Regions from separate parts of the Paenibacillus sp. 2003 genome, predicted to be linked through region 4. Evidence: riboswitches for the same ligand, from Rfam matches in the RefSeq annotation. Region 4 holds a riboswitch; each other region holds the start of a gene.
The links. Region 4 has a riboswitch for cyclic di-AMP ahead of J2X75_RS29770 (C40 family peptidase). Riboswitches for the same ligand answer to the same signal wherever they lie in the genome.
Positions count from the first base shown of each region.

Region 1: linked by a shared signal. The riboswitch ahead of J2X75_RS02895 (C40 family peptidase) and the one ahead of J2X75_RS29770 (C40 family peptidase) in region 4 are both predicted to bind cyclic di-AMP.
Region 2: linked by a shared signal. The riboswitch ahead of J2X75_RS10260 (3D domain-containing protein) and the one ahead of J2X75_RS29770 (C40 family peptidase) in region 4 are both predicted to bind cyclic di-AMP.
Region 3: linked by a shared signal. The riboswitch ahead of J2X75_RS29180 (resuscitation-promoting factor) and the one ahead of J2X75_RS29770 (C40 family peptidase) in region 4 are both predicted to bind cyclic di-AMP.

Region 1 covers NZ_JAVDTB010000001.1:593,898-602,003, forward strand. The annotation lists gene J2X75_RS02855 (hypothetical protein) at 1-70, shown strand, start outside; gene J2X75_RS02860 (GNAT family N-acetyltransferase) at 178-726, shown strand; gene J2X75_RS02865 (glycosyltransferase family 4 protein) at 918-2,048, shown strand; gene J2X75_RS02870 (YkvI family membrane protein) at 2,177-3,232, opposite strand; gene J2X75_RS02875 (xanthine phosphoribosyltransferase) at 3,437-4,018, shown strand; gene J2X75_RS02880 (hypothetical protein) at 4,116-4,445, shown strand; gene J2X75_RS02885 (hypothetical protein) at 4,565-4,783, shown strand; gene J2X75_RS02890 (carboxymuconolactone decarboxylase family protein) at 4,927-5,256, shown strand; gene J2X75_RS02895 (C40 family peptidase) at 5,329-5,793, opposite strand; cyclic di-AMP (ydaO/yuaA leader) riboswitch at 5,799-5,930, opposite strand; gene pelA (pectate lyase) at 6,350-7,312, shown strand; tRNA gene J2X75_RS02905 (tRNA-Leu) at 7,486-7,569, shown strand; gene xynC (glucuronoarabinoxylan endo-1,4-beta-xylanase XynC) at 7,716-8,106, opposite strand, start outside.
Region 2 covers NZ_JAVDTB010000001.1:2,376,219-2,384,324, reverse strand. The annotation lists gene J2X75_RS10270 (ABC transporter substrate-binding protein/permease) at 1-602, shown strand, start outside; gene J2X75_RS10265 (amino acid ABC transporter ATP-binding protein) at 589-1,311, shown strand; cyclic di-AMP (ydaO/yuaA leader) riboswitch at 1,529-1,725, shown strand; gene J2X75_RS10260 (3D domain-containing protein) at 1,728-2,399, shown strand; gene J2X75_RS10255 (polysaccharide deacetylase family protein) at 2,506-3,297, opposite strand; gene lpdD (prenylated flavin chaperone LpdD) at 3,452-3,793, shown strand; gene J2X75_RS10245 (PspA/IM30 family protein) at 3,905-4,576, shown strand; gene J2X75_RS10240 (DUF350 domain-containing protein) at 4,672-5,073, shown strand; gene J2X75_RS10235 (DUF4178 domain-containing protein) at 5,097-5,603, shown strand; gene J2X75_RS10230 (DUF4247 domain-containing protein) at 5,616-6,353, shown strand; gene J2X75_RS10225 (HNH endonuclease) at 6,466-6,756, opposite strand; gene J2X75_RS10220 (molybdopterin molybdotransferase MoeA) at 6,957-8,106, shown strand, end outside.
Region 3 covers NZ_JAVDTB010000014.1:45,999-54,104, forward strand. The annotation lists gene purR (pur operon repressor) at 1-665, opposite strand, end outside; gene ispE (4-(cytidine 5'-diphospho)-2-C-methyl-D-erythritol kinase) at 763-1,617, opposite strand; gene J2X75_RS29155 (small, acid-soluble spore protein, alpha/beta type) at 1,767-1,943, opposite strand; gene veg (biofilm formation stimulator Veg) at 2,194-2,469, opposite strand; gene yabG (sporulation peptidase YabG) at 2,623-3,519, opposite strand; gene rsmA (16S rRNA (adenine(1518)-N(6)/adenine(1519)-N(6))-dimethyltransferase RsmA) at 3,579-4,481, opposite strand; gene rnmV (ribonuclease M5) at 4,486-5,031, opposite strand; gene J2X75_RS29180 (resuscitation-promoting factor) at 5,187-6,371, opposite strand; cyclic di-AMP (ydaO/yuaA leader) riboswitch at 6,645-6,898, opposite strand; gene J2X75_RS29185 (TatD family hydrolase) at 7,140-7,910, opposite strand.
Region 4 covers NZ_JAVDTB010000016.1:12,517-20,622, reverse strand. The annotation lists gene J2X75_RS29780 (M1 family metallopeptidase) at 1-290, shown strand, start outside; gene J2X75_RS29775 (hypothetical protein) at 301-1,152, shown strand; cyclic di-AMP (ydaO/yuaA leader) riboswitch at 1,398-1,535, shown strand; gene J2X75_RS29770 (C40 family peptidase) at 1,539-2,009, shown strand; gene J2X75_RS29765 (GNAT family N-acetyltransferase) at 2,365-2,859, shown strand; gene J2X75_RS29760 (c-type cytochrome) at 3,010-3,366, shown strand; gene rbsK (ribokinase) at 3,441-4,424, opposite strand; gene J2X75_RS29750 (4a-hydroxytetrahydrobiopterin dehydratase) at 4,469-4,765, opposite strand; gene J2X75_RS29745 (hypothetical protein) at 5,016-5,309, opposite strand; gene motA (flagellar motor stator protein MotA) at 5,543-6,343, shown strand; gene motB (flagellar motor protein MotB) at 6,330-7,148, shown strand; gene J2X75_RS29730 (pseudouridine synthase) at 7,281-7,982, opposite strand; gene J2X75_RS29725 (ATP-binding protein) at 8,001-8,106, opposite strand, start outside.

The sequences.
Region 1 (8,106 bases), on a different contig from region 4:
GTTTGATACCCTGCACCTGACGATGTTGTATCGAAATCAGATTATTGATGAAGCCAGAATAGATGGGTAAAAGGCAGCTGCCTTTTACCTTTTTTATGTTCTCATTTTGACGAAAAATCCATTTCCCGGTATAGTACCATTAGTTTAAAAGAGATCAGGAAGCGGAGGAGAACAATGATGCACTCATTCAGGATCAGTAGCGAATATATTAACGATGGTTTTCAAGCGGTTCATGCGAAGCCGGAAGATACGGAGGATGTGATGTCGCTGCTGGTGGAGACAGCCGAATGGTTACAGAGCCAAGGTTCTTCCCAATGGAACGCTTTGCTTAAAGGTGAAGATTCACATGATACGGCAGGGGCGATTCGGCGTGGAGATGTGTTTGTATTTAAAAAAGGAGCGGACGTAGCGGGGATGGTCATCCTTTTGGTTCAGCCAAGCCCTTGGGATATTCATCTTTGGGGTTCAAAAGCTCATGCCGAGGATGGCGCAATTTATCTGCATCGGCTAGCAATTCGAAGAAAATATGCTCAGAGCGGTCTGGGACGATCCATTTTGCAATGGTCCAGCAGCGGCATACATTTTGAAGGCAAACAAACTGTTCGGTTAGATTGCGGAGCGAGCAATGCTACGTTGAACGCCTTTTACGCGCGGAACGGGTATACTTTTTTGGGAGAGACCGATGGTTACAGTACATATGAGAAGCCCGTGGAGGTATTAAGCTGAAATTCTGGTTATCCAATGAATATGTTGACGACAAGCACGAGCGGTTGACTGCTGGATTAAGCTTTTGCTTCTGAGGGGAACGTTTCATGAATATGTTGTATATACGAGTTATCGTAATATAGATGTTCCGGCTTCCCTATGTCATAATGGATAGTAGAGCAGTACGTAAGTTAGAAAGGGGGAAACTAACGGTGAAATTGCTGCAGGCGCTTTTCTTTCCTCCGGAGCAGCCCGGAGGTGTATCCTCTATGATTCCGTATATGCAAGAGAGATTTACAACCCCGAGGTGGGAAATGGATCTATTCTCGTTGCCAAAGCGAATTCGCAACAAGGGCAGAGAGGAAGTTCAGTTCGAAACGTTTGACTGGACGGAATATCAGGATAGTCCTGTTGTCCAAAAATATATTCAAACCTATCGTGATTATCTTTGGTGGACCAAACTGCGTATTCAGAAGCCCTATGATCTGATCCATGCACACCACCCAATTGCAGGACTTGCGATGAAAACGGTTTTCCCGGATACACCCCTTATTCAGACGATTCACTCCAGTTATGAACGAGAATTGATCCTTAATGGACGCATTGAAACGGATGGACCGGAGCATCGATTCCTGCTTGCGATATATGGTGAGCTGGAACATCAGGCAGAGCGCCTCTTGACGGTGTCGGATTCGTTCCGTCGTTATCTGGCTCCCTATGTGAAGGAACCTGATGTCATCGGTGTGATTCCCAATGGATTTGATGAGAAGCGCTTTAAGCCGATTCCTCATGATAATGCGATACCACAGCTGGTCACGGTATGTCGGCTTGTTCCGGCAAAAGGGTTGGATATTCTTTTCAAAGCCTGTGCGGAGCTGAAGGGCCGAGGTCATGATTATGTGTTACATATTATTGGAGACGGACCGATTCGTCCTGATCTGGAAGAATTGGCGCAGCGATTGGGAATCTATAATGAGACCATTTTCTATGGTTACACACTGCACCCTGAGGAATTCATGCCATTCTTTGATATTTTTGTACTTCCTTCACGGGCAGAGGCATTTGGTTCCGTCTTCGCTGAAGCGGCGCTGAGTTGTCTTGCTCTTGTGGGTACGGATGTAGGTGGTATACCGGAACAGATCGAGAATGGTAGCAATGGGTTGCTTGTACCGGCAGAAGATCCTTCTGCACTGGCTGAAGCGCTTGAAAAGGTGATGCTCGATCCGGCTTATCGTTATGAACTTGCCCGTTCAGCGTGTGAAAAAGCCAAAACACATTACTCGCTCGGCAGATCGGTCAATGAGTTGAAGAAGATGTATTTACAGTTTCCCAGCAAGGCCTAAAAGAGAGAGCAAAAAGTGCGAGCCGCTGTGCTAAACAGCGGCTTTTTTTCATGCAAAAGGAAGGCGCATGAGTGATGAATTATGGTATGAAGCAAACGGATGCTCATATTCATGAAGTACATCACCGTTTATATATTTTTGCGTCCACGGAAGGCACCCCAGCGGTTTAATACCAATTTGGCTGCCCAGAACAGTGCCAAACTTCCGAAGATAGGGTAAAGGATGGATAGTAGAGAACTGAATCCAAACTGACTGAGTGAGTAACACAGCAGCATAATGGTTAATGTAATGAAACGGGGATGAACGCGTATATGTTGTCTGAGTTGCAAGGTCATGCCGTAGATATCGGCAACAAATGTACTGAATATTTCCATGAAAATAAGGGATACATATACAGATTGTACTGCCCATCCAAGTTGAAAGGCAATGCTGCCCATCGGAATTTCGAATTGGATGATGCCTGGCATCTGTGCTGACATGGCAAAATGAGCTGCCATCAGCATGAAACCTACGCCAATTCCACCCAATACTCCGCCCCACTTCAGCACATTCCGACTGCGAATCTGGTTGCCAACGGGCACAAGAACAGCTTGAGCTAACGCCAGATTGAACGAACTATACAACAGTGGAGACAGCCATACTTGAATAGGATTTGAGTCTGTCGTCAATGTGATGAATCGGGAAGCTCCTGGATGATGGATGGTACTGGTGATCATGAGCAGAGATAACAGCAGCATCATGGGCACGACGATGCTATTCATTTGAAGGATAGCCTGGATGCCCCGACCGAGAAGCAGATATGTCCCTACAAGTGTGACGATCAGACCTGTCTGATAATGCAAACCCAGATGTTCGACAAAAACGGAACCCGCTCCGGCAAGCATGACGCTGTTCACGCCAATGAGAATGAGAAGGGTCACCCAGGTGATCCATTTGCCCGCCTTGGGCCCGAATAAATGTTTGTTCAGGTCCTCATAAGAGCGGGACCCGGTATCGTGAGCGATCAGCATCATTTTGGTACCTAACCAGACAAAGAGCATGGTGGATAAGCCTATGGTGACGGTGGCCCATTTGCCATACTGGGTAAAAAACTGCAAAATTTCCTGCCCTGTAGCGAAGCCGGCTCCGACAACCGTTCCGATGTATGTAAATGCGATCTGCAGCACCCGAAATGCCTGTTTCATGTGTTTCCCCTCTCAGGCCCCTGAATAGTTTGGACATGCGGGTACCATGGTACAAGGTATGCTTGACCCACGAAAGTCATGACAATCGATAATGTGCTTTGGCTTGAATTGTGTCTCAAGGACAGCGCCCAGGCAATTTCGCTTGAACTTATAGATAGATATATGATACTTTTACCTCATAGGATAGGCTTGGGAGGTCAAATCATGGAATTATTGAAACAACGAATTTTACAAGAGGGTGTTGTTATCTCGGATCAAGTATTGAAACTGGATGGTCTGTTGAACCACCAGATTGATCCTGCATTAACGATGGAGATGGGACGTGAGTTTGCAGCCCGTTTTCGTGAAAGTGGAGTGACTCGGGTAATCACGGTAGAATCCTCAGGGATTCCGGTTGCGTTTGCAGCAGCCTATGAACTTGGGGTGCCACTTGTATTCGCCCGTCGCAAAAAAACACTTCTGGCTGATCCTGATGCTTACTGTGAGCGCGTACCGTCCTTTACCAAAGGAATTGTAACTGACATTATGGTATCTCGCGAGTTCATTCATGAGAATGACCGCATTTTGTTCATTGATGATATTATTGCCAATGGCGATGCTGCTCGTGGCGTCATCAAAATTATCGAGCGTTCCGGTGCGGAACTTGTCGGATTCGGCGTTGTGGTCGAGAAAAGTTTCCAGGCAGGGGCACGCACGATTCGTGAACAGGGTATTCCGGTGGAAGCCTTGGTACGCATTCGTTCCCTGAACGATGGTACGGTACAATTTGACGATAACGAAATGTGACATTTTAAAGGAATAGGGCCTATTTTTTGAACTATGCCTTTGCATGACCGCGGATTTCATTTATAATGGGGTTATGTTAGGGAGAGGAGGCAACACCATGGGGAACCAACCGGCAACAGAACAATTTTTTAATGATAAGCTGGCGGAATCGAAAGTTCATTTTGAACGTGCCCTGGATTGTAAACATACGGAATTCGATGACCTTTATCCCTATATGATTGAACATCCTCAATTTTTCTGGTACAAACGCTATGTTGCCTGGTCAGAATTACTGACGATTGTAGGCTTGTGCGAAGAGTTGTCCTTCTCTTGGAAAGAACAATTTACACCGCATCAAGTGGAGTACCTTGAAGAACGTGTGATGTCCGCCAAAGTGCTTGATTTTTGGTTCGAGAAGAACGACAGCAAAGAGCACGCGCAGCGGTAACTTTCAGTCGGGACATAATTTCGAATGACATGACAGTCCGATACAGTCACGTGAGACCTAAATGACATTTCATTTAGGTCTCTTTTTGTAAATAAATTTGGAATATAGGAGCCATGAAGATGATCAGTGATACAGAACTGGACGCCCTGCGTCTGTCAGGTGAGAAAGTAAGAGTAGTACGGGACGAGCTGGAATCTAACGATGTAACCGGGATTGTTGTTGCCTGGGATGGCGAGCAGGTACTTATCCGGCGTCAGAATCGACGTGTAGTTAAGCTGGATCGCAGTTACAAATATCAGCTGTTCAGCGAGCCTCGCCAGAGTCCACTTGGTGAGTAATAGCTTATAATTATGGCAGAGCCATGAGCGTTTAAATGTTTGGAATTACCATGATTTCTTGGCATAATTGACTCACTCGGGAGAGAAGATAGGTACAGTGAGGAAGATCTGTAACTATAAGCCGAGAGGGTGTGCTACAAGCCATGACATTGATGAATGATAAAGTTCATGCCTACAAGGATCAGATTGGAGCATTAAGCGATGTACTGCCAGGTGTGGTGAAGTCGTATCATGAGTTTACCGGAGAATGTTTCCAACCTGGCGTGATTGATGCCAAGACAAAACAGCTAATTGCGCTTGGGATTGGATTATTCGCCAACAATGAGGTATGTACCTTCTACCATGTAGAAGAAGCCCGTGCCAAGGGAGCAACAGATCAGGAGATTATGGAGACCGTTGCGGTGGCCGGAGCTGTTGGAGGAGGACATGCCCTGTCTCAGGGTGCGATGCGAGTGCAGAAGGCGCTGCATTAATAAGCAATACAACATACATTTTAAGTACAAAAAAGGCATCCGGTTAATAACCGATGCCTTTTTGTATGTGAATTACATTTTACCTAACATTTTATCATACATAAACTGTCCAGTTACCCGACGTGCTGTTACGTAACGATCATTGAAGTATGGATTCGATAACTTCGTGATGCTTACACCTTTACTGCTGGAGGCATGAGCGAATTGTCCGCCGCCGATATATACACCTGTATGTGAAATGCCTTTGCCCATCGTATTGAAGAACACCAGATCACCTGTGCGAATGTTGCTTTTCGATACAGGCGTACCTGCTTTGGCTTGCTGCTGTGAAGTACGTGGCAATTCAATGCTGTATTTGTTGAAAAGATATCTCATAAAACCAGAACAGTCGAAGCCGGCTACAGTCGTGCCACCCCATTTGTAAGGTATACCTGTCATGTTGTTCACTACGGAGTTGATACTGCTTGCCTCTGTGCTTGTTGCCCCGGATGTAAATAATACAGCTGCTCCAAAAATGGAGATAATCAGTTTTTTCAAAATCAATGTTCTCCCTTCGATGCCTACGGAGTTAGCTAAGGGTTCGGTAGAAGGTTCCCTATATTTCCTATGTATAAGAATAATTCACCCAAATTGGTTCCCCCGTTTTCAAACATGAAACTCGGCAATGAATAATTAAGTTTTTGTAACTATTTGAAACTATATTGCATAAATGCGTAATTGTCAAACCCATTTAAAACCCTTCGTAATACCTCAATGTTAGCGGAATTAAGGTTTTTATATGAAAGAAGGGATCAAGTTTGGGAATCATTCATGACAAAAACGTCATTAATGATTCGTTTAAGACGAATTTGGATAAATAAATAGGTTTGTCATGAGTTAAAAGAACTATCCCGTTATGTAGAATTAGAGAGATTATATTCATTAAGTTGCATATATTGACAAAAATCGATTTTTTGCATATTATCTGATTATCCAATCCACATATTGGATTTAAATTGATTTTATTATGCGATAAATACAAATAAAGGAGGTTTGGGGGCGTATATCATAGGTAAAGTAGAAGTGGAAGATTTATAAAAATGAACATAGGAGAGTGTTACATTTGAAAGCGAAGAAAATAATTACTTTTGTCCTGGCATGTACGATGGTGTTCTCAGCAGTTGGAATGGCAGTTCTTCCTGTAGGGACGGTATCTGCTGCGGATGCATCGGGTACTACAGCGAGTATTTCTGATATTTTGAAGAACCAGCTGCCGGATGGAGGTTGGAGAAAAGATTATAAACAGACAAGTGGAGAGTGGGCGAAGTCCACGATTGACAACAAGGCTACATACTCAGAAATTAGAAGATTGGCGAAGGAATTTAAAAAGACAAATGATCCGCGATACTCCACAGCTGCAATCAAAGGAATTAACTTTTTGATCAACATGCAGTATTCAAACGGCGGATGGCCACAAGTTTACCAAAGCTCCGGATATCACAAGCACATTACCTACAATGATGATGCCATGATTAATGTAATGATCATGCTGGATGAAGTAGCAGCACGCAAAGGTGATTTCTCGTTTATCGACAGCACACTTGCTAACCGTAGTAAAAATTCAGTTGCCAAAGGTGTGGAGGCGATTTTGAATACACAAGTCGTTTCAGGTGGTAAGCTGACAGCATGGGGACAACAACATGATTCCAGTTCCCTTAAACCAGCGAGCGCAAGAATCTACGAAGTGCCATCGCTGACAGCTGGAGAGAGTGTAACGATTGTTAAATTTCTGAAAACCAGACCTGCTAACGCTAAAATTACCGCATCCATTAAAGGAGCGGAGGCTTGGTTTAACAAGGTGAAAATTACGGGGTATAAATATGAAAGAGCTAATGGAGATAGTAAAATTATCGCTGATTCCAAAGCTGCACCAATTTGGGCACGCTTCTATGAGATAGGAACGGATAGACCAATCTTTATTGGTCGTGACGGGGTAGTTAAATACAAATTAAGTGATATTGATAAAGAAAGAAGAGGCGGTTACGCATGGTATGGCAACTGGCCTTCCAAGCTGTAATTTGCAGTATGCTTCCGTTTTAATGAACCAAGCTATTAATAGTTAAAGGTAAAACCCGAATCGACATGGACGTCTGGTTCGGGTTTTATTGTTATTATTTTCAGTGTTGACATGATAGATACCGCATGATATATTATTTCTTGTCGCCGATATTGATCACGGAGATACAATATGCGGTCGTGGCGGAATTGGCAGACGCGCACGGTTCAGGTCCGTGTGGGCTAACCCCCGTGGAGGTTCGAGTCCTCTCGACCGCATCTAATAAAAAGACTCCTTAAGCTAACGCTTAAGGAGTCTTTTTTTGCATTTTTTGATATAACATTAACTTTAGATTTGAGTATCCAACAGGTTAGTGCTTAGCTGCACGTACAGCAAATGTCTTCCATCAGCCCATACGGAACGTTTATTGTGCTGCGGTAACATTAACGCTGTCAATATTCGGTCCTTCGGATCCGGTGGTGACCACTTTCAATGTATTGGTCCCCGTGTTCATGGGGACCTGTATTGTTTTTTCAACCCATGTGGACCAGCTTCCCGTAGCCGGAAAGGGCTCGTTGCTAATGACTTTGGTTCCGTTCACAAAAATGTCGAGGTTCCGAGTGCCGCTTTCCAGCGCATAACGAAACTTTACATTTTTGGTGCCTGTAATCGTATTGTTAATGGCGTTCCATTGAATGGCTGAACCAGTCATCGCATTGAAGTTAACATACCCGGAGCCAGTGTAACCAGGGTAGATCGTTTCAATGGTAGCATCCGTAAGAGTTGTTCCGGTCTCGGCTTCATAAGTAGTGCCA
Region 2 (8,106 bases), on a different contig from region 4:
CACTTCTGTTGTCTGCACTTGGGGTTATCTTCGGGGTAATTATTGGATTGATCATCTGTTTGTTCCGTTTGCATGACGCTGCAATCTTGCGCTGGATCGGTACTGCTTACGTTGAAGTGATCCGTGGCACACCGATGCTGGTACAATTGATGATTATTTACTATGGTTTTTCCCTGAGCTTTGGCATTAACTTCACTGCACTTCAGGCAGGTATCATTACACTTTCAATCAATAGTGGTGCCTATCTGGCGGAGATTTTCCGTGCGGGTATCCAAGGTGTGGATCGTGGTCAGTTGGAGGCAGCGCGTTCATTAGGTATGGGAAGAGGCGCCGCGATGCGTTATATCATATTGCCACAAGCCTTCAAAGCTGTATTACCAGCGATCGGTAATGAATTCATAACTATCATTAAAGAATCCTCCATTATCTCCGTTATCGGTATGGTGGATATTATGTATCAGGCAAGTGTAGTCAAAAACATTACGTACCAAGGATTGAGTCCATTTTTGATTGCAGCAGCCATCTACTTTGTAATGACGTTCATTTTGTCCAAGCTGCTGGGACGACTGGAAAGGAAGTTGAGTGCAAGTGATAGACGTTAGACAATTACACAAATCTTATGGTAATAACGATGTGCTTAAGGGCATTAACGTGACGATTGGCAAAGGTGAGGTTGTTGTGGTCATCGGCCCTTCCGGTTCAGGTAAAAGTACTTTTTTACGTTGTCTGAACCTGTTGGAACAGCCTACCTCGGGTGAGATTGATTTTGAAGGCGTGTCAATCACCGATCCGAAGCACAACATTAATGCAACTCGGGAAAAAATGGGCATGGTGTTCCAGCATTTCAACCTGTTCCCACACAAAACGGTACAGCAAAACATCACGATTGCTCCGATTAAAGTGAAGAAACAATCCACTCAGGAAGCGGAGAAAATTGCCGCTGATCTGCTTAACACCGTGGGCTTGTACGATAAAAAAGATACATTCCCGAATCAGCTGTCCGGTGGACAGAAGCAGCGGATCGCCATTGCAAGAGCATTGGCCATGCAGCCGCATGTGATGCTGTTTGACGAGCCTACTTCGGCACTGGACCCCGAGATGGTCGGTGAAGTGCTGGATGTCATGAAACGTCTTGCAGAAGGCGGGATGACCATGGTCATCGTAACGCATGAGATGGGTTTTGCACGTGAAGTGGGAGACCGGATCCTGTTCATGGATGGCGGGGTTATTGTAGAAGAGGGAACACCAGATGAGGTGTTTGGAGCACCGAAAAATTCACGTACACGTGATTTTCTTGCCAAAGTACTCTAAACGAAGTAATCAAATAGCGTTACTGACTTCGAGTCGGTAACGCTATTTTTTATGCGCATTAATCACTTAAAGATTCGAAATGTAACTTTTCTGTTACCAAATATAAAGAAGTCGGTTCGCCCAAATTTTCTGAATTATCCAGTATTCTTACAGTTGATGACATGCTAAAAACCATTTGGCAAGAATTACTACAAGTTCAGGTTACAAAATTGTGATATATTGAACTCTGCCGAAACTTCCGGACAGGGAGTGCGGGGGATGTAACGATGCAGATTGTGCAGGGGGAAGATCTACAGCACACTGCTTGGGGTGAATTAGGGGTACATAACGTTTCAAATGTAATGAAGAACCTATAGGGTGGGCTCCTCATCCGAATCCGACAACTAACTTCGCAGGCATAATGAGGGAGGAAGACCATGATTAACAAGAAACGTATAGCCAAAACAGCAGTAGCATTATTGACAACAGCAATGCTCATTCAAGCCGTTCCGGCTCACGCCGATTCAGTTCATGTGGCCAAAGAAGGGGATACCTTCTACACCTTATCAAAACAATATGGAGTAGCAATGAACACGTTGGTTAAAGCAAACAACGACATTTCACCTTACAACATTTATGGTGGTTTGAAAATTACGATTCCCGGTAAGGCAAACAATGTAGCTGCCGCGGCGACGGAGAGCAAGACCCAAGCCAAAACAGTTACCACAGCGAGCTTGGACGTTAATGCAGATAACAAAGTGGTTCAGGCCTGGGGTAAAACATTCGATTACAGCAAAGCTGTGAACGTGAAAGCAACGGCATACTCTGCAGATCCGTCTGAAAATGGAGGCTGGGGTGCAGTCGATTATTTCGGAAATGACCTTGAATTGGGTACGATTGCAGTTGATCCAAGTGTAATTCCACTCGGAACCAAAGTACTGGTAACTGGTCATAGCCATCCAGGATTGCCAAAACAGGCTTTTGTAGCCACAGCGCGTGATGTGGGCGGTGCAATCAAAGGTCATCGGATTGATATCTTTATCCCGGGTAGCAAACAGTCCGTAAGCACATTTGGTTTCCAGGATATCGAGCTGTATATTCTTAAGTAGAAAGTAAATTACATCTAACAAATTCAAACAGGGTGTCTGCTTGTCGCTAATTGGCGATTGAACAGCACCCTTTTAATATTCTCATTTATTTGCTATCACGGTCATCTTAATCTTTGGCCTTTGGCAATCTCAGCATTTCGTCCAAGGTGACGAGTTCATATCCGCGCTTTCGCAATTCCTCAATGATTTCAGGCAAAGCCTCAATCGTGCCGTTCAGGTTTGATCCTACACCGCCTCCAGCATGTTGCAGAACGATGGAGCCAGGTTTTACGGCAGACAGGATGTTATCTTTCACCTGTTCCTTTGAAAGGCCTTTCCAGTCCAGGGAGTCTACGTTCCAGTTCACAATGCTATAGTGTTGTTTGGCAGCCCATCTCAGCTGTTCTTCATTAATGTCTCCATAAGGTGGCCGAATCATCTTGGGCGTATATCCCGCCAAACGTCGAATAATATCTCCGGTATGTAAAATTTGTTTGCGAAAGGCATTCATCGACAGCTTACTGAATTCAGGATGATTGTAGCTGTGATTACCAACCATATGCCCTTCCTTAACGATGCGTTTCACCAGATCCGGATGTTTCTCAGCACGACTACCCACGATGAAGAATGTAGCTCTGACATTGTATTTCTTCAATACATCTAGCACTTGTGGAGTAAACCGTGGATCAGGTACATCATCAAAAGTCAGTGCAACCTTCTTGGTTGAAGGACCATTCGTTTTGAACGTATCGGCATATTTTTGACGTAACTGTCCCAATGTCAGTTGTTCTTCTTCCGCAGAATCCGAACCTGATACTGATTCACTTGACGGGCTTGAAACATCCCGTGATGAAACTGGAGCATGATATCCCCCGAGAAAAATAACGATAACCATCAGCATAATGAGGCGTACACGCATAATAACGGCCTCCTTTTCCAAAATGACGTTCTCCTTGGTATGCCCGGGGGTCTCATAAAATATGCGTAGTGTGAGAAGTTTCATTGCGGATTTAGCTTATGACAGCCATAATTCCTCCATATAAAACATATAGAAAAGGATAGGTGGATAGGATATGAGTACATATGATTTGAAATCCATACGTTTACAGGTGATTGAAGCAGGAGAGGATAAGGTTTTTCTCGTTACCGGAGGAAAGGCGCATATTGGTGCCGTAGCCACGTTCTACGTGGATCATGAGCGCGTCAGCGGGACGACGGTACATATTCCGGGGCATAAGGAACAAGAGCTGTGTGAGCGGCTTGCCCGAAAGGCTGCCCTGCAGCTGAAAGTAACCGTTACGGTGATCATGGGTATTCATTTTGATTCCATCACGCGGATGCAGATCGACGAAATCGTGCAGACTGCAGAGAGGTTGATGGAGGATCATCTGAACAAAGATAAGCGGTCTTCCTGACATAAGAGCCATCGAATGTTTTGATTTTATTTGCTAAAATTGAAACGAGTTGTAGATTGTTACGTATGTATGGTTATATACGATGTAATATCGACTAGGAGGAATAACATAATGTCCATTTTCAAACGTTTGCGTGATCTAACCATGTCTAACATCAACGCCATTATTGACAAAGCGGAAGATCCAATCAAGATGACGGACCAATATATCCGTGACATGCAAGAGGATCTGGAAGATGCGGAGAAAGCAGTAGCTCAACAGATCGCCATTGAGAAGAAATTCAAGCAATTGTTCGAAGAGCAGGAAGCTCTTGTGAAGAAACGTGAAGAGCAGGCGCATACGGCGGCACGTGCTCAGAATATGGATTTGGCTCGACGTGCCCTGGAAGAGAAAAAGGCTGCTGAAGAGAAGATGGCTGAGTACAAAACCAGCTATGATCAAAACAAGGCTTCTGCAGATAACCTGCGTGGCAAGCTCGATGAGATGCGTAAGCAACTGACTCAAATGAAGAACAAACGCGAAACACTGGTAGCACGTTACAATGCAGCAAAAGCCCAAACGGAAATCAACAAAGCGTTGAATGGGTTTGGTTCTGATACTGCAAGTGCTGGTATGAAGCGTATGGAAGAGAAAATGATGCAGATGGAAGCACAGGCGGAAGCAAGTAACGAAATGTCTTCCAAAGGCAAGTCTTTGGATGAAGAGTTCGAGAAGTTGGGTAAAGATCAGGCTGTTGAAGACGAACTCGCAGCATTGATGAAACAGTACCATAATAAGAACTAATACCTTGGTTGTCAGCAGGGTTAACCAGCGGAGGAGAAGAGTATTTCTCCTTCGCTTTTAAATGCGGTTCATGTTGATATGTGGGGGCTGTGTAAATGGATTTGAATATTTTGGCGATGCTGGTCTGGACCGGATCTGGTTCGGTTTTGCTGTTTGTCTTGATGTATGTAGATTCACTGTTCACGAAATATAAGGATTTTGCTGAAGTTAAGGCTGGCAATATGGCCGTTACTACACGGATGGTTATGAAATTATTTGCACAAGGGTATGTACTCGCTACGTCCATTTCTACGGCTGGTCATCTTGGAGAAGCATTGTTGGTCTCCGTTGTATCCTTTATCATTTTGTTGATTCTGGAGAGTGTTGTACACTTTATGATTCGCAAATGGGCCAATCTGGATCTGGATACAGGAATTCAGCAAGGGAAGACAGGATACGGGTTGTTCTCTGGCGCTTTACATATCGTGGGCGCACTGATTATTGCAGCTTGTTTATAAGATAAGGAACAGGAGTAATTCTCATGAGTGTATGGAAACGAATTAAAGGAATACTAACAAAACCTGAACCACCGCAGGCAGAGAAAACGATGCTTCAGCTTGCACCTGGTGATATCTGTGAGGTTTCTCTGGTCACTTATGAAGTCGTTGGTCGGGTACAAAATCGCGCTCGAAATGCAGTTGTGCTCACGCTGCAGGATGGTACCGCATTTCGATATTTGCATATCGAAGAACGGGAACTCACACGTTACGCTCTATATACACCAATTGATGGCAGGCTTGATGCACCTGATGAGGTGCCTACATTGCTGGACCTGGATGGACGCGCATTTCATCTGGAGGAAGAGTATGGAGGCATGGTATCAACGGCAGGTAGAACTCCATATGGCCAGGCTGGAGAACAATTGGTATGGCAGTATCAGTCGGATGATAATATGCTTCTTCGGGTGGAGTGGCAAGACAGAAGGTTTACACTGTATGAGGGTGAGTCCATTCTTCCTGCGGATATCAAAGTAATTCGTTCGAGCTAGGAGAGGTTCCCAATGAAAAAACGCTTGGCACATGGATTAAAATTAATGCTGGTCCTCAGCCTTGTGATGTCTCTGTTGTCCGCGTGCGGAGCACCTTCTGTTCAGGACACATATCCGCTTGAATCGGTTAACGGCAGTGGTAACTCAACGTCCTATGTGTACCGGGCTTCAGACCGTACCGTTCCGGAAGTGGCTCAGGAATTGTCTGACCAAAGGCAACCGGATCAGATCTCGGCAGAGAACACAGAGCGTATGTTCCTCGTGTATCAGGACGAGTATTATCATCTGCAACAAGACCCGAACAAGCCGGAGGATACCTTGGTTGAGGTGGACTCCAAGGAATATGTTCGGCAGAACTACGATTCATCTTTTTTACAAGGGTACCTTACCGCTACATTAATTGGTAATCTGTTCGATTCTTTTGGCGGGCGAGGTTATGGCAACTATCGAGGATATACCAATAAAGATACGTATAAACCGAGTGCAGGATCTTATCGTGCACCAACAAGTAATGACAAGAAGCTTGCTCCACCTATTACTGTTGATCGGAAAGGTACGATTACAAGGCGCGGAAGCGATAAAGATTCAAGCGTGGGATCTGGCGGAGGATTATTCAACCGCAACAAAGATCAGAGCAAGGGAACCATTGATCGCAACAAGAGCAGTGGTGGGTTGTTTGATTCACCTAAGAAATCCTACAAAAAACCAAAAACCAGAGTGGGCGGCGGCCGAATTAAGAGGCGAAGATAATAAACATCTAATCATAAGGATGGCTGCCAATCGCATAATTCATTTAAGAACAGTGAAAAGGGAAGGCGGATTCACCTCGCCGGCACATGACCTTGGAGCTGTTCTTTTTGGTTTACGATTTGCGAACATGATTGGATTTGCGTACACGGGGAATCGTTGTAGCAGGCTGTTTGCGAATCCAGCGGATAAATGGAATCATTCGTTCATCCTGTCTCAGGGATTGCAAGTCCGTGAGACCAAGGGTTACAATGTCGCGATTCGTGTATATCGAATGAATCTGTTTGTGACAGGGGATGCACAGGTTGGCCGTTGGCAGAAATGTTCCTCCCATTTCTTTGGGTGTCAAATGATGAACGGTCGTGTTCACAGGTTCTCTTCCGCATAATTCACATCGTTTACTCATGATCATCGCCTCCCTTTGTCAATTATATTATGGGCAGACAAAATGCCTTTCATGTTGAATATAGATCGTGGAATGTTACACCTGTAAGAAATAAGGTTTTGTCACAGGATTCAATAAGTAATGTACTTGTTATCTTACAGTATCCGGGCTACACTTTCTTAAAAGATGAATGTCTCTAGGAGGTAAGAATACTTTTGAAAATGAACTCACATTCACAAGATATGACAACTGCCAAATTCAATCGTACAGCTGTACAGGTACCGGATGCCCAGGCCAAAATAGCTGCAAGAGTTACTGTAGGCTCCATAGAGAAAGTTCACCTTGAATCTGCTCATGGCCGCACACTTGCAAAGACGATTCAGGCGCCTCATCCGTATCCATTCTTCCGGAGATCGGGTATGGATGGATTCGCGATTATAAGTACAGATACCATAGATGCATCGAGTGATCATCAAGTTTGGTTTCGAGTAATTGATGAAATTCCTTGCGGTTACACCTCGGATCACACCATTGTTTCGGGTACGACGGCTCGAATCATGACGGGTGCACAAGTTCCGGAAGGTGCAGATGCGGTAGTCATGATGGAGATGACCGAGAGCAAGGTAGAGAACGGAGAACAATGGATTGCATTGAAACGGCACATATTATCGGGTGCTAACATCACCCCAATCGGACTGGAAGTCCAAGAGGGACAGCAACTGCTCGAAGCTGGAACGATTATCAGGGCAGGAGAGCAGTCCGTGTTAGCTACTTTTGGCATAGCAGAAGTTCCCGTATTTCAACGTCCAAAAGTAGCGATATTCGCAACCGGCACGGAATTGCTTGAAGTAGATGAGCCATTACAACCAGGTCGGATTCGGAACAGCAACAGTTACATGCTGCGCTCTCTGGTTGTTGAAGCAGGTGGAGAGCCTGTGATGTACGGCTCTATTGCAGACGATGTGAATACGGCAAGAGCCAAATTGGAAGAAGCCATTCAAGATAATGATATCGTGGTGACCACAGGTGGTGTATCCGTCGGGGATTATGATATTATGGGCGAACTTGTGCTGGAAGAACATGTGGAGATGTTGTTTAACAAAGTGACGATGCGACCAGGCAGTGTGACCACAGCTGCTGTATATAAAGATAAATTGCTTTTTGCACTTTCGGGTAATCCAGGGGCTTGTTTTGTGGGTTTTGGTCTCTTTGTTCGTCCAACCATTCGGTCCATGCAGGCAGATGCTCATCCTTACCTGGAAGAATGGACTGCAATTTTGGAAGAAGAATACACGAAAGTGAACAATTTTACACGGTTCGTACGTGGACGCACAAAGATCCGCAACGGCATGGTGTACGCGATGCCGGCTG
Region 3 (8,106 bases), on a different contig from region 4:
TCGGCCAAAAGATCGATCATTCCTTGCACCGTACCCCCGGCCTTCATGAAGTCATCCACAATAAGTACTCTGGAATGCTCACGCATCGCCCTACGAGACAGGGACATGGTATGCAGACTTTTATGGGACCCGGATACATAATTGATACTTACGGCCGATCCTTCTGTAGCCTGATGGTCCCTGCGTACGAGCACGACAGGCAGGTTGAGCTGGGCTCCGGTCGCATAAGCCAGTGGAATTCCTTTGGTTTCTACCGTCATAACCACATCAATATTCATATTGCCAAAGGCCGTTGCAAAAATCTTGCCGGCTTCATTCATCAATGCGGGCTGACCAAGCAAATCGGACATGTACAGGTATTCTCCAGGCAAGATCCGATCAGGTTGCGCGAGCTGGGTCGAGAGCCGCTCCGCAAATGCCAGTGCCAGTTCTCGGGATACCTTCGGAATCCATCTTACTCCCCCGGCTGCTCCAGCCAGTGTATGCAGTTCTCCTGACCCACCTTCTTCGAACACTTCCTTGATAATAGCCAAATCTTCACTAATTGAAGACTTTGCGGCACCATAACGTTCGGCAAAAGTGGTCAACGGAATAACCGTATGCGGTCTGGACAATAAGTATTGCGTCATTTCAACCAGCCTTGCGCTTCGTTTTAACTTCTTCACAGAGATCCATCCTCACGATCACGGAAACATCCAAATCCGAATAATTATTTAAAAATATACCACCTTTATACGTGTTTGTACATTATAAAAGCGAATTTCACGTCAACATACGTACAGCGTACACTTCTTTACAGAAACCACGCAGACCATTGTATATCCGGGCAACCTTTGATTCTTTGGAGACCAGACCAAATACCGTTGGACCGCTACCGGACATTAACACGCCGTCTGCACCCAATCGAATCATGGCATCCTTCAGATGCTGAACTTCCGGATACAGTTTCAACGTTACATCTTCAAGTACATTGCCCATTTGGTTACATACTTCCGTAAATGATTGGTTACGAATAGCCTGCTCCATTTTAGCCGCACTCGGATGACGAACAATCTTGTCACTGCGGAACCGTCCGTACACATCGGCTGTAGACACATTGATCGGAGGTTTGGCCAGAATCACCCAGCATTGCGGCGGATTAGGAATGGGAGTTAACTTCTCACCACGGCCTGTAGCAAGTGCAGTCCCTCCTGTGATACAGAATGGAACATCCGACCCAAGTTCAGCTCCAAGCTCCTGCAGTTCGTGATCCGGTATATTCAACCGCCACAGACGGTTCAATCCACGCAGCGCTGCTGCTGCATCACTGCTGCCCCCGGCAAGTCCGGCTGCAACAGGAATCTTTTTATCCAGATGAATATGGACGCCCGTACGCACGTTATAGCGCTCCTTAATGAGTCTGGCTGCCTGGAAAGCCAGATTCTTCTCGTCCAGCGGAATATAACCCGCCTGACTGGAGATGAAAATGGTATCTCGCGGCAGCTCCGACATTTCCAGCCGATCAGCCAGATCGACCATGGTCATGATCATTTCAACTTCATGGAATCCATCGCTTCTTTTATGTAAAACGTCCAGCATCAAATTAATTTTAGCAGGCGCTTTTTCGTAAATTTTCAAGGCGTTCACCCGTCCTCACCTTTTCCCTAAGACAACTTAACATATTATATCAAAATGGGGCTGTCAAGTCATTTCTATTCCGCATCTAAGGGGAAAAAGCGGGGTTGTTCCTGACGGATTTCCCCGCTTTTCAGTCTGCTTGAACCGGATTAAGATTTGCGGGCAGCCTGCTCAGCAAGTTGAATGGCTCTTTTCACCATGTTTCCTGCATCCTTGGCTTTGATTCCACCCCAGCCTTCCTTTTGGACCGTATCATAGAAGCCAAGATCTTTCGCAAGCTCATTCTTCAGATCCTCTGACATGACACTTCTTCTTCTGCGACTCATGAACCATCCTCCTCCAAAGTATCCTTCATAATGTGATGAGTTCGTTCACGTTTTGGACATCTTGTCATCAGGCTATATTCAGTTTCCTGCATTGCTTTAAGAAACTGTCCCTTCACCTGTCCATATAGTATGCCGCGACCGTTCCTCGCTCATTCCTGAGTATGTATGGGTTACGTTAGAGGACGAATTGGTGTTTAAAAAAACAAAAAAGCGATCCGCCTTGTGGGGCGAATCGCCTGTAAATCGATACTTACGTCTCCATATAGGAGCTATGCGTCTGGCTGCCCGGGTCATAAACCATGACTTCCACCGACTCCGTAAGTATATCCGCATAACTATAAGATACTCGCTTGAAGGTTTCTTGCTCCTCATCAAGCTTAACAATAAAAACAGAAGGGTACGTTTCTTCCAATACACCCGTACGCTCAATGGTCTTACGGCGGCCACCATTAGCCCGCAACATAATTTTCTGACCAATATGTGCATCGAGATTGCGTTTGATATCCAACAGCGTGTTTTTAGCCATTGTCGACGACCACCTCTTTTCTTGTCCATTATACCGGATTTTACAGTCATTGTCAAATCAAAACTAATTATTATATCAGCATCAAAAAGTTGTTGTCAATGAATTTTTTTGCAAACAAAAAAAGCCCCAAATTGGGACTTTAAATGGCCTACATCAGACTGCCGACGGGTTCACTTTTAACGTAGATAAATCATTCAGCCCAGGCAGACCTACCCGGTAACTCCCCCGTGTCTCGACACCACCCACACCCTGGCTACCACTGATGGTATTGTGCAGAACATCACTCATATTGACCGTATCACGCACAGATGTGAAGGAGGCCTTGGCTGCCACATAGACCGGGTCAAGTGCATGAATGAGAATTCTGCCTGGAGAACTGGCAAAGTTCGCTCCAGCGCGCAGCAGTGCCTCAAAATGGGACTGACAGGCCCCTGCCACAATAGTGAGTGCGTCCAGATGGCGTTCATATTGTCTGGCCACCTGAATGGCCGACACAAAATTTTGCGAGTTCTTGTAGCTACCAAGACTATATAAGTCATAGGGCTGACGTGTCTTTAGCACCCCATCATGACCCGTAATAACTACGATATCCGGACGTACTTTGGGTAATAAGCGGTATAAGGTATCTGCCATTGCCGATTCATGGACATATTGTCCCTCTGCGGGCACACGAAGTTGCTCATAGAGATCCATACTTTTTTTCAAATAGTTCGGATCTCCATCCAGATGAAGCACCTTTCCAGGCATTTCAAAATAAGCCGGTTCCTGCTGAGCAGACCAATCCTGTACCAGACCTTCACGATTCCGCTCAGCCTGTTCCATACGATTCTGCTGCAGGCGAGACAGGGTCTGATGTGCTTTAACATGCGCCTGTCTGGTCTTGGCGCTTTGCGGTTCATAGGGAACCTGTATCAAATCGTCCACTGGGGAATCGGCAAGCAGCCGGAACTCAGTCCCTTTAATGACCGCAGCATCCAACTGGAGGCCTTCCACCCGAAAAGTCACATCGCCACCGTATGACTTCCGAACGACCAAGTCTCCGATATTCATCAACGTAATCACCTCTACCCCATCGTATGGGCAAAGACCCGGTTTGGTTCATTCAAATTTTACAGCGCTGCACGTACCCCTGCTTCCCACATTACGGTGCTGAGTGTAGCGTACTCCTGCAGACTCAATGTCTCTCCGCGTCGGGACGGTTGAATACCTGCCTGCTCCAGCAGAATGTCTGCCTGTTCCCGGTTCTCCTTTGTGAAGAAGCGTGCCTTCAAGTTGTTTGAGATTGTTTTTCTCCGCTGGGCAAAAGAAGCCTGTACCACTTCGAAGTAGTGTGCTTCATCCGGAATCTCCACTGGCGGTTGCTCACGCACTTTCAGCTTAATAACAGCTGATTCCACATTAGGTTGCGGAATGAAGACTGTAGGAGGCACAATACACACAAGCTCCGGCATACTGTAGTACTGAACTGCGATGCTCAGACTGCCGTAGTCTTTTGATCCTGGTGCAGCAGCCATGCGTTCAGCCACTTCTTTTTGGATCATGACAACAATGCTGTCTACCGGCAGCTTCTCTTCCAACAGTTTCATCATGATTGGAGTCGTTACATAATAAGGCAGGTTAGCCACGACACTGACTTTGTCCACGGATGCAAAATCCGTATTAAACAACTCAGCCAGATCAAGCTTCAGCACGTCCCCATGATGAACACGTACATTCGAATAAGGCTGCATCACTTCTCCCAGGATGGGGATCAAGCGCTGATCAATCTCTACGGCTGTGACAGGACCAGCTACCCGAGCGAGTCGTTCCGTAAGGGCTCCAATACCCGGACCGATCTCCAGTGCACCCTTGGACTGGTCTAAATCGGCTGCATTAACGATTTTGTTCAGTATATTTTGATCGATCAGAAAGTTCTGGCCCAGACTTTTCTTAAATGAGAATCCGTGTCTTTGAATAATTTCTTTGGTTCGCTTGGGCGTTGCAATTTCTATCGTCTCTTCCATGTCCTTCATATGCTCACAATCCTTCACGTTCAATTTGCGCTAATGCTGTAGAGAACTCTTCCCGTGTAATCTGAAATACACTGAGACGTTTGTGAAACTGCTTCCCGTTACAATATCCGATGCCCAGCAGATTGCCCATCTCCATGCGACGTGCAGCAGCCTGCGGATGCACAATAAGTCCTGCCGCGATCAGGTCCTCCCAATCGATCAGGCTCGGAGCACCTTCGTATGAAGTATGTACACGCGCCAGAGCATGACGGATCGCCTCTGGTGAGGCATTCTCCACTCCAATGTCTCCTTTGCGCGTCGCATCGGCTTCCGGAATGAAGGCATGTTTGCAGCCAGGGACCTTATTCGCAATAATTTTACGAATGCGTTCGCCAGCATGATCCGGATCTGTCAGTACAATGACTCCCCGTCTCTCCTGAGCAAGCGCAATCCGCTTCAGAATGCGTTGGTTGATGGCTGATCCACCTGTTTCTATTGTATCGGCTTCAACGGCACGACGGATGGCTACCGTATCGTCACGGCCTTCCACCACAATGACTTCTTTTATCATGTTCCATTTCTTCCTTTCTAACGCAAAAAGAAGAGGAATATCCTCTTCTCTGCCAAACGGCGGGGGAGACTGAATTCAGACTCCTCCGCCGCATATTCCGCATGAATCATTCATGCAACTATTTTATAGCATTCCCATTTCAAAGTAAAACGATTTTAGTTCGCTTCCGGCTTCACCGGACCGATCACGTAGACCGTCTTGCCTTTCTTACGTCCAAAATTCAGGGCATGCTTCACACTGTCATAATACACATCAATTTTGTTGCCTTTAATGGCACCGCCTGTATCTTCCGCACGACGGAATCCCAGACCTTCGATATATACCCACCAGCCAATTGGAATGACTTTGGGATCAACCGCAATGGTGCGTCCTTCCGTTACACGAGTACCGGAAGCTGTTTTAGTTCCAATGCCAGGCTCTTCGGAAGAGTAGGCAGTCATGGATACATTTTTAAGTACTTTGGAGTATTTAAAAGAAGTCCCGGATACGGTAATTACTTTGCTGCCCGAGGCAGATGTTTTCTTCGAGTTCGTTGTTGTAGCCTTTTTGGTTGTTGAAGTTTGAGCCGATACGGTCTGAATCTCTGGTTCTTTCACGACCGGTTTTGCTTTGGTGCCGACAGCAATCACTTTATCTACACGATTATTCGCGACAGATTTGCCGACCATTTTTTTGGAGACCAATTCCCCATCCTGAAATACCTTTTCGATGTGCTGTACAAGTTTGCCTTCCTTGCCGTTCACAACGACACGGTTATCCCCTTTGTACAAGCTAGGGTCAGCCGTTTTAATTACTTTGTAAGCGATCGGATGTTCTACATCCACTGTACGCTTTGTTACGCGCACTACACGAATCTTCATATCCGCTTTGATCGAAGTTCCAAGCGCCGGATACACTTTATCATTACTTTCAACTTGAATACCTGATTTTTGAATTGCATCTTCTACCGATGAATCGGTTGTATACAGAGTCTTGGTGTCTCCGTCTGCCGTAATGTTGACTGGAACGGCCCGCTCAATAACGATTCGGTCTCCATCTGTAATCGCCCCGTTCATGGACATGGATACCTTATCGTGAGGGCTGACTGTGATCGACTGCTCCTCCAGCATTTCCTGAAGCATTCCTGTACGAGTCTCTACCACCTGAGCTTTGCCATCAATAACCAGTGAAATTTGTTTCCCGGCCTGACCGTAAACGACTAACAAGATCATGATTGTAAGCGCAATTGAGAAAATCGCGATCAATGCCATTTGACGCATGTTCTCATGCTTCCACCGCAACGCGAAAGACTTACTGGATGATCGTGACTCATGGGTCTCTTCTGGTTGGAATGTGCCCACTTCTCCGTCCTCCTTCATAGCCTCGCCGTCTAAAGTAATGCATGATGTCTTTGACGTGACTATACCAAATTTTCTACAGAACACAGATTGGACCAACATAATCCGGTTCTGCACCATGAATCAATCTTCGCAACATGATGTCATCCTCCTGAATACCTACCGTATGATGACAATATTTCTTTTATTCAAAAACAAAAAAGCCAAAGAAAGAGTGTAAGAGGAACTCTTTCGTGGCTTCCGAATGATTTTGAATATCGGAAATTCATGCACGAGGTTGCCTCTCTTTTTCCGCTTGCGAGGTTAGCTGTCGGGTTCGGGCGAAAGAGAGCCGCCCTATCTTAGGTCACCCGCTCATGGCGGACGCCCTTGAATTCACCCCGAGACCCAAAGAAGAAATCAAATACGGCTTCGCAGTTCCCTTCGCTGCTTTTGGGTCAGCGAACGTTGCGCATCGGCCAAATACACCGATGTTTAAGCCCTATTGGTTCCCCCGCTCTCCGTTAACGGAGACTCAGCGAGACTGATTCATGAAAGTAATGTTGTTTCATCGGAAAGTGTCCCTTTGTTCATCCCCCGAACATCTGTCCAATTTTCCGCACAACAATTCACTGAAAAGATGATATCCTGTTTTGATGCATGTTGTAAAGCGTTGATCAAGTACGTTTTTCTGAATATTTGGTTAAAATATTGTAATATTCTTGATTTATTTGGATCAAAGGGCAAATTACCTCCGCTTACCTGCCTTTTTCACCTCATTTGCTCGTTTTTTTAACGAATTCCAAATCGTTCCATGGCATTTTTGGTTGTTATTGCAGCAATTTCCTCCACCGAAATGCCTTTAATTTCCGCTGCTGCCTCTGCAACCAGACGTACATGCGCTGTCTCATTTCGCTTCCCACGATAAGGGTGAGGTGTCAAATATGGAGCATCTGTTTCAATGAAAAACCGGTCCATAGGAACCTTCGCCAGCACCTCTTTGGGCTGCTTTGCATTTTTGAATGTGATCGGTCCTCCGAAAGAGAGATGGAAGCCCATATCTAGACAACTTTTCGCTGTTTCCCAGCTGCCCGAGAACGAGTGCATTACACCACCAACCTCACCCGCCTTCTCTTCACGCAAAATTCTTATGATATCCTCATGTGCATCCCGATTATGGATGACAATCGGCATGTTCACTTCACGCGCCAAAGCAATTTGTTGTCGTAATACGCGATGCTGTATTTCTTTTGGTGATGTATCCCAATGATAATCCAATCCAATCTCACCGATCGCAACCACTTTTTCATGTTTGCATAAAGATGCAATCCACTCCAAATCGCCCTCCTGCATTGTGATCGCATCTACGGGATGCCACCCTACAGCTGCATATATAAAGTCATATGTTTCAGCGAGTTTCATTGTGGTTGGAATTGTCTCCCGGTTAAAACCAATGTTGATCATGCGACCAACTCCTGCATCCACAGCACGCTGAATCATGTCCTCGCGGTCCTCGTCGAATTGTGGTGCATCCAGATGTGTATGTGTGTCGAACAGCATCATGTCTGTATCTCCCTTCATGTCGAAATAACGACTATCTTCTTTTTCAAAATCAAATTTGTAAAATTCAATAATTCAATGACTCATACATAAAACATTTTGGGTATCTGTGTATTACATCATTACGTTTGTTTCTTCACAACTACAATATATAGAAGATATACGGATATTCTGATCTATATATTGCTAATTGTGCTCA
Region 4 (8,106 bases):
CGATCGCAAAAAGAGGGAGTGATTACAACGCCGTTCCTGTTCGAATTGCTTTTGAAGATGGACATATCCTCACCAAGCAATGGGATGGCAAAGAAGACCGCATTACCTATAAATTAACTCACACATCCCCCGTATCCTGGGCCATGACCGATCCCCTGTACACGATCGTGCTGGAGAACCGCCATATGAACAATTTCCTGAAATCCGGACTGGATGAGCGGGCGAAGTCCCGCTGGAGCATGAGTGTAACCAAACTAATAGAAGCCATATTCGGAGGTCTGTCATGGTGAGGTGGAAACGGTGAAAGCGAAAATACGTGAAGGCTGGTTTCTCGTCCGTCAGCATATGTTCATTGCCGCACTCTTATTTCTCTATCAACTCATTTGGGGATATTTCTTCTATCGAATGGTACAATCGGCTGTCATCCCACTGCTCCTGCGCTATCCAGATGCTGATGCAGGGGAGCTGAGTACACTTTTGTTCAAAATGGAAAGTCAACTTAACCTGTCTACCCATCCGGAGGTTCATCGTTATCTATGGATTCTAGGGGGCATGCTGCTGGTTCGCATGTTGATCAGCCCCCTCATTCAGGCAGGACTGCTCTACTCACTTCAGCACTTTAATTCTACAGAAGAGCGCATCCCCTTTGTCCGCGGAATCAAAAATCTGTGGAAACCGATGCTGCTGCTCCACACCATACGTACTTTATTGATACTTCTGCCCGCCTACTGGCTCATACCGAAGCTCTACTCGATTCTCATGGACGGATTTCATTCCCTTCAATTACTTTTGCCTGGTATACCTTATGTTGCTGCCTGGATTGTATATGGTTGGATCATCCACCATGCCATACTCTACATGCAGTTCGGTGTGTCGGCACCAGAAGGAGAAGGCGGGGCTCACGGTACTCTCAAAGCACTCTGGATTGCACTGCGTCATCTCACCGCTGTAATCGGCATTGCACTCCTGCTGGGCGGAGTACACCTGCTCGTCTTTGGGGCATTCACTTCAGCCTCATGGTTATTAACGGGACTTACCGGACTTATACTACAACAGACGTATCCACTTGCCAGATGTCTATTAAGTCTGTGGAAAATATGCAGCCATTTCCGATTATGGCAGTCCAAAATATCCAAAGGTGAGAGCACATAGTTTAAAAATTGTTACCATCACATGTTAAACTCATGGCCTAATATGTACTTATAAATAGGCAAACCTCAACCTTTCCCCGTCAAAGGTCGAGGTTTTTTTTGCTAAATTTGTTGCTAAACGTTGCCAAAGCCGTACTCCTCTGTTACAATAATCGCAGTGAGTTTTTAGTAACAACTTTGTAATCTTTACATTCATATTTGTAACTACTTAAAATTAAATCGTCATTTCTTGATTTCGCAGGTGCATAACTAGCATAGCCAAATTCCTGGCACCTGGGAAGCGGGGGAACCAGTTATGGGTGAATTGATCTTGCTACAGAGGGATCATAGGGGACCTTCAACCGAATCCTTAAGCTAACCTCGCAGGCGTTGGAAGGGGAATATCTCTTGTTCAAGAAGAAATTAACCGCAGCTGTACTTAGCATCACATTCGCTTTATCGCTTGGTGCAGGTAGCGCATTCGCAGATTCAAAGATGGACACAGTAATTGATTCAGCAATGGGAACTACATACAAAAGTGGGGGAACAACGCTTAACGGCTTTGACTGCTCCGGATTTACACGGTATGTATTCGACAAGTTGGGTATTGATTTGGCACGCCAATCCAGTTCCCAATTCGACATGGGCGATTCCGTATCCCGCATGGAAATGAGAGCTGGCGATCTGGTGTTCTTTAATACAACAGGTAAAGGCGTATCCCATGTAGGAATCTTTGTAGGGGATGGAAAGTTCGCACACTCCTCTTCTTCCAAAGGCGTTACGATCAGTGCATTGAGTGAAAACTATTGGGCCAATCGTTATGTTGGCGCGAAACGGATTATGAGCACGGACGCATATGAATCACTGGCCCTTGACTAGGGACAAGCTGAGCAACATGATGCTGTAACCATTAACCATACTGGAACGAAGCAAGAAGCATAACAGAACCGCCCGGTACATTCTCCGCAGGAATGTATCCGGCGGTTTTTTTGTGCTTCAATCCTTATTTATATTACAAGTTATACTCGGGGTATATCCTGCGACATCAGCAAGTCCATTTTGCGTTCGTTTGTCCGTGCCCTTATGATGTTTTTACCCATCCCGTTATAATATAAACGGAATTACCGGAACTTTTGTTTCATTTTTTTTCTTGGGAAGGAAGACTTGCTAAATGAACATCTCTTTTGTAGAGTGGACAAAGAGTTCTGTTTCAAGGAAAGGAGCATGCAGGTGTATGAAGGAAACCCCTGTGACGTTTCACGTTGTACCCATGCGAGAAGAACATGCGGAGCTTATCTGCAGTTGGCAGTATGACCCGCCTTACAATATCTACAGCTGGCTCCCCTGGGAGCAGATGAAAGCTCTGGAAGTGGAATTCGGAGATGCACAGCTGCGGCAAGAGCAATATGCGATCGTCCTGGATCAGAACGATCGTATATGTGGGTTTGCTCAATACTTCCCACTTCAAGGGGTAACCCGGATTGGCCTTGGCATGCATCCAGAGCTGTGTGGTCAGGGTCAAGGCACAGCTTTTGTCACGGCCATTGTACAGGAAGCCATTCGCCGAAATCCGAAGAATGAGATCGATCTGGAAGTGCTCACTTGGAATGCTCGTGCCATTCAAGTCTATCTGAAGAGTGGATTTGTCACCCAGGATACATACGAGCGACAGACCCCAAGCGGCTTAAAGCCCTTTCACTGTATGGTTTATGAAGGGCCTCGTGATTAAAATCCATTGCAAAACAACCAAATTTGCGCCTTGTTATGTGATTAGTTCAAAAATTTCCCACAAAATGCTATGATGTCAGTACAGGTTCCGTTATAATGATATGGATAGTTTCAGGTTAGATGATCTTTCATTCTGGAGGGGACATAAGGGATGCACAAATGGATCATGAGCGGAGTATTTTTTGCAGCATGCGCTTTAGCTATTGTTTTAATGTTTACGCTTCCAGGGAAAGAAGAAGTGGCTGAAGAAGCCAAGCCAACCATGCCGGAAGTAACATTGGATGCCGGACAGGCTGAAGCACTGGTCAAAGCCAATTGTATCTCCTGTCACGGGGATCAGCTTCAAGGTGGCGTAGGACCTGCTCTGGCAAACATCGGTAGTCAGGATGATCTGGAGAAGATCTACACTACGATTGTCAAAGGTAAAGGCGGTATGCCTTCCTTCAAGGGCAAACTGCAGGATGAAGAGATTGCCAATATCGCCATGTGGCTGTCAGAGAAGAAATAATCTCTGCACACGCATAACAAAGAGGCGCTTAATCCCCTTTTGGGAGAATAAGAGCCTCTTTGTTATATCAATTATTAAGCCTCTGCGGCATGCTCAGCCAGAAAGGCCTCAACTTCACGTGCGGACGGCATCCCGGACTGGGCGCCGAGCTTTGTCACGGATAACGCGGCCGCACCCATGGCGAAGCCTACGGCCGCGTCCAACGTCTCACCGCGCGCGAGGGCTACCGCCAGCGCGCCGTTGAAGCAATCGCCAGCGCCGGTCGTATCGACGGCGCTTACGGCGTAGCCGGGCGCACGGCACGCGCCGGCACGCCCTGCTTGTACGCGGCCGCCAGGTGCCGCCGCGTACACAGCCCCCTCGGGGCCGAGTGTCGTGACGACAGCGGCCCCGAGGGATGCAGCGAGCTCTGCGACCGCCGCATCCAGGTCTTCCGGCCGGAGATGATCCCGGCCGGTAAGCACGGCAAGCTCACTGCGGTTCGGCGTGACAACGTCGACGCACCGCAGGAGCTCCTGGGGCAGACCCGGCACCGCGGGAGCCGGGTTGAGCACCACCAGTGCGCTGCCTTCAGCCGCCAGTTGGGCGGCGCGGGTAACCGCTGGCAGCGGGATCTCCAGCTGCAGCAGCACCGCTGCGGCTGCAGTCAGGCTTTTTACCGTATCCGCCTCTTCCAGCATCGCAGGCACCACCTGCCCATTCGCACCAGGAATAACGATAATCCGGTTGTCTCCCCGAGAGAGCCAGATGGAAGCCGTCCCTGTAACCGTGTCTTCCAATATGCGAACCTGCGAGGCATCTGCCCCACTTTCCGTCAGACTGTGCAGCAGACGTTCGCCAAAACCGTCCGATCCCACCGCACCAATCATCGTAGTCTGTCCACCCAGACGCGCAGCGGCAACAGCCTGGTTCGCCCCTTTGCCACCAGCGAGATAATGCAGCTCCTCACCACTCACCGTCTCTCCCTCTTCCGGAATCGTGTCTGTCTTCACCACGAGATCCATATTGAGACTGCCTACGACAGCAATAAGAGGTTGTTTCTGATTATAGTCTGACATGTATGGTTCACTCACTTCTGGCCGCGCGATAATAACTGACCTCGTTATTCCGACCTCATTTTGTCATAAGCTTCGTTATATTGCCCTGCTTCCTTGATATCTACAGATGTGATACCACCCGCATCCCATGACGTGAGACGCAGCGTAACCGTTGTATAATCAATCGTAATAAAAGGATGATGATTGAATGCTTCCGAGATCGCAGCGACCTCATCCACAAATGCAATCCCTTTCATGTAGTTGGAGAACACGAATTTACGTACAATCCACCGTCCCTCTTCCAGTTCCCAGCCTTCCAGCCTTCCCAGATGAGCTTCGACTTCCTCTTGCGAAAAAACCATGCGTTATCTTCCTCCCCATAGGATGGTACATTACAGACTTGAGTCCGTATAACCACCGACACCTTCGGCGCTATCAACAGCAACCTCAAAGGCCAGGCTCACCGCCATTCGGTTGGCCCATTTCACGACTAACATCTTACCACGGACAAGCTTCAAAATCCAATCAACTACATGGCATAGAACCACTAACCATAAGGCTTTGAGGGCAATTCCAGTTCCATTCATACCCTTGAAAATGCATGTAAACGCACTAAATTAAAGGTACAAACGTCAACTCTTCTTCCCCGATCAAAATATGAATGCGGTGCTGTTCCTTATCATGGATGACCACGCCACTTCCAACCGGAATAACAGACTCCTCGCCCAGCGCATAGAACAAATCCTCCGCCAACGCCTCATCCACTTCAAGTTGGTCAGATGCAGCCAGTCTCTCCCACTCTTCCGCGTCCATTTCAAAGAAAACATACCGATCCGGTATGCGTCCGATTGCCGTTGTCAGATCTGTCAAAATTCCTTCATAATCCCGTCCATGCTTTACGCCCATTGGCTTTTCACTCCTATTCGGCCCCTAAGGAGCGGATTTGATCTTATTATACCTGAAAATAGCCCTTAAAAAAAAAGGCCTTCTGGTCGATAAATACATATATGACCGTTTTAACTGTTTTAGCAACCGTAAGGAATGCCTAACATTGAACGGATTGCGGCCAAAAATTCGTCCGGAAGCCCGAATACAGCCGCTTGAAAGGATTCAATTTTATCTCATGGATGAGGTGTATGATGAACATTTCAACGATTATTGGACTAGTTTTTGGACTGGTCTCCCTTGTACTCGGTATGTTCCTGAAGGGTGCGCCCTTAATCAACCTGGTTAACAATCCGGCAGCCTACGTTATTATCTTTGTTGGTACAGCAGGAACTATCTTTATCGCATTTCCAATGTCTGAAGTTAAGAAAATCCCTAAGCTTTTCGGGATTATTTTCAAAAATCAAGTACTTATTGATCGAGTGTCTCTGATCGGCACGTTTATGGATTGGGCTTCCACTACCCGTCGTGAAGGTTTGCTTGCACTGGAATCAAAAGTAGAAGAGATTGACGATCAGTTCCTTCGTGGCGGTATGCGTATGATTATCGACGGCAACGATCAGGAATTTGTAAGTGATGTACTGATGGAAGATATTCATGCTACAGAAGAGCGCCACCGTGGCGGTGCTTTGATCTTCGCTCAGGCGGGGATGTACGCGCCAACGCTCGGGGTTCTCGGGGCCGTTGTAGGTCTCATCGCAGCACTTGCCGATCTCAGTGACATGGAGAAACTCTCCCATGCGATTGCGGCAGCATTTATCGCAACACTCCTTGGTATATTTAGTGGTTACGTGTTATGGCACCCGATGTCTAACAAGCTGAAGCGGATGTCCAAGCAAGAAATGGAGATCAAGCTGATGATGGTTGAAGGATTGTTATCCATACAGTCTGGTGTATCCACCATTGCCATCAACCAAAAGTTATCCGTATTCCTGACACCTTCCGAACGTAAACAACTGGAAGAGAAGGAGGGATCATCAGGTGAAAAAGGCTAAAAAGCACGAACCACATGAAGAACATATAGACGAGAGCTGGTTGCTTCCCTATTCTGACTTGATGACCTTGTTGCTTGCCCTGTTTATCACGTTGTTCTCCATGAGTTCACTCGATGCAGCCAAGTTCGAGCAGATGGCTTCCGCACTAAGCAGTGCATTGAATGGAGGCTCCGGTGTTCTGGATCATACGTCCATGAATCCGGATACGCCAGGTGCCGATCTGGGTAAGAACAAACAGGAACCTACAGAAATCACCAAGAAAACACCAGCTCAGATAACGGATGCACAGATGGCTCAAAAAGAGCAGGAAGATCTGGAGAAGCTCAAGAAACGGCTTGACCAGTATATCTCGAAGAACGGACTTTCGGACCAGCTGAACACCAAGCTGAATCAGTCTGAATTGAAGATCACCATCAGTGATAACGCCCTGTTCTCCTCAGGCCGAGCAGATGTGAAGCCTGAATCACGATCCCTGGCCAAAGCAATCTCAAGCATGCTGCAGGAGTTCCCTGAATATGAAGTGGTTGTATCCGGTCATACCGATAATATTCCCATTTCGAACAACCAATATAAGGATAACTGGGATCTAAGTGCAGATCGTGCGCTCAACTTCCTGAAAATCCTGTTGCTGAACTCGCAATTGGACCCTTCCAAATTCACACCAAGTGGTTATGGAGAGTATCACCCGATTGCCAGCAATGACACCAATAACGGACGGGCACAGAATCGCCGTGTAGAGGTATCTATCATTCGGAAGTATCAAAGTAACAATACAAATGTAAAAGCCGTTGGCGAAGGAAACTAGAGGCCTGCAGCGATTCATTAACCAAAGACCGTTCTCCAGGTACAAGGAGAACGGTCTTTTGGGTTTATATAAAGCTTATGCTTGGTTTATCTCTACATTTTTTCACACTATTTCGGAAGATTCACCTGTCAACTATTCCAGTGAATAGTCCAACAGACCGCCCAACTCTGCTTTTTCAGCAGCGGTAAGCTCTCTCCAAGAACCTGTCGCCATTTCTCCAAGATGAATGTTCATGATCCGAATACGCTTCAACTTACGAACCTCGTAGCCAAAGGCACTACACATCCGCCGAATCTGACGGTTCTTTCCTTCAGTCAGGATGATACGGAATACTCGATCCGTCATCCGGGTCACTGTACAAGGCAGGGTCATTTCACCCAGGATCTTCACCCCAGTGCTCATACCTCTATGGAAACTCGGGGTTACAGATCGATCAACAGTAACGATATACTCTTTCTCATGGCGTCCTTCTGATCTAAGAATCCGGTTAACGATATCACCATCATTGGTCATCAGGATCAAACCTTCTGAGTCCTTATCCAAGCGCCCAATTGGAAAGATACGTTCATCGTGCCCGACAAAATCAACGATATTCCCCTGAATATGCTGCTCAGTTGTGCTTGTGATCCCGATCGGTTTATTCAACGCAATATATACGTGTTTTCTCTTTTCCTTGATCGGTTTGCCATTAATTCGTACATCGTCGCCTTCTTCTGCCTGACTGCCCAGTTCAGCCTTAACTCCATTAATAGTTACCTGACCACTATCCACCAACTTGTCGGCTTCACGCCGGGAGCAATAACCTGTTTCACTAATAAATTTATTAATACGCAAAAGGTAATCTCACCTCATCTATCTCTCTTCATCTGTAATTGGTTCATCCGTTACCTGATCTGCCTCAATAACTTCCGGTTGTTGCTCGGATGCAGGCAGTTCAATGATAACCGTTGTTCCCTTG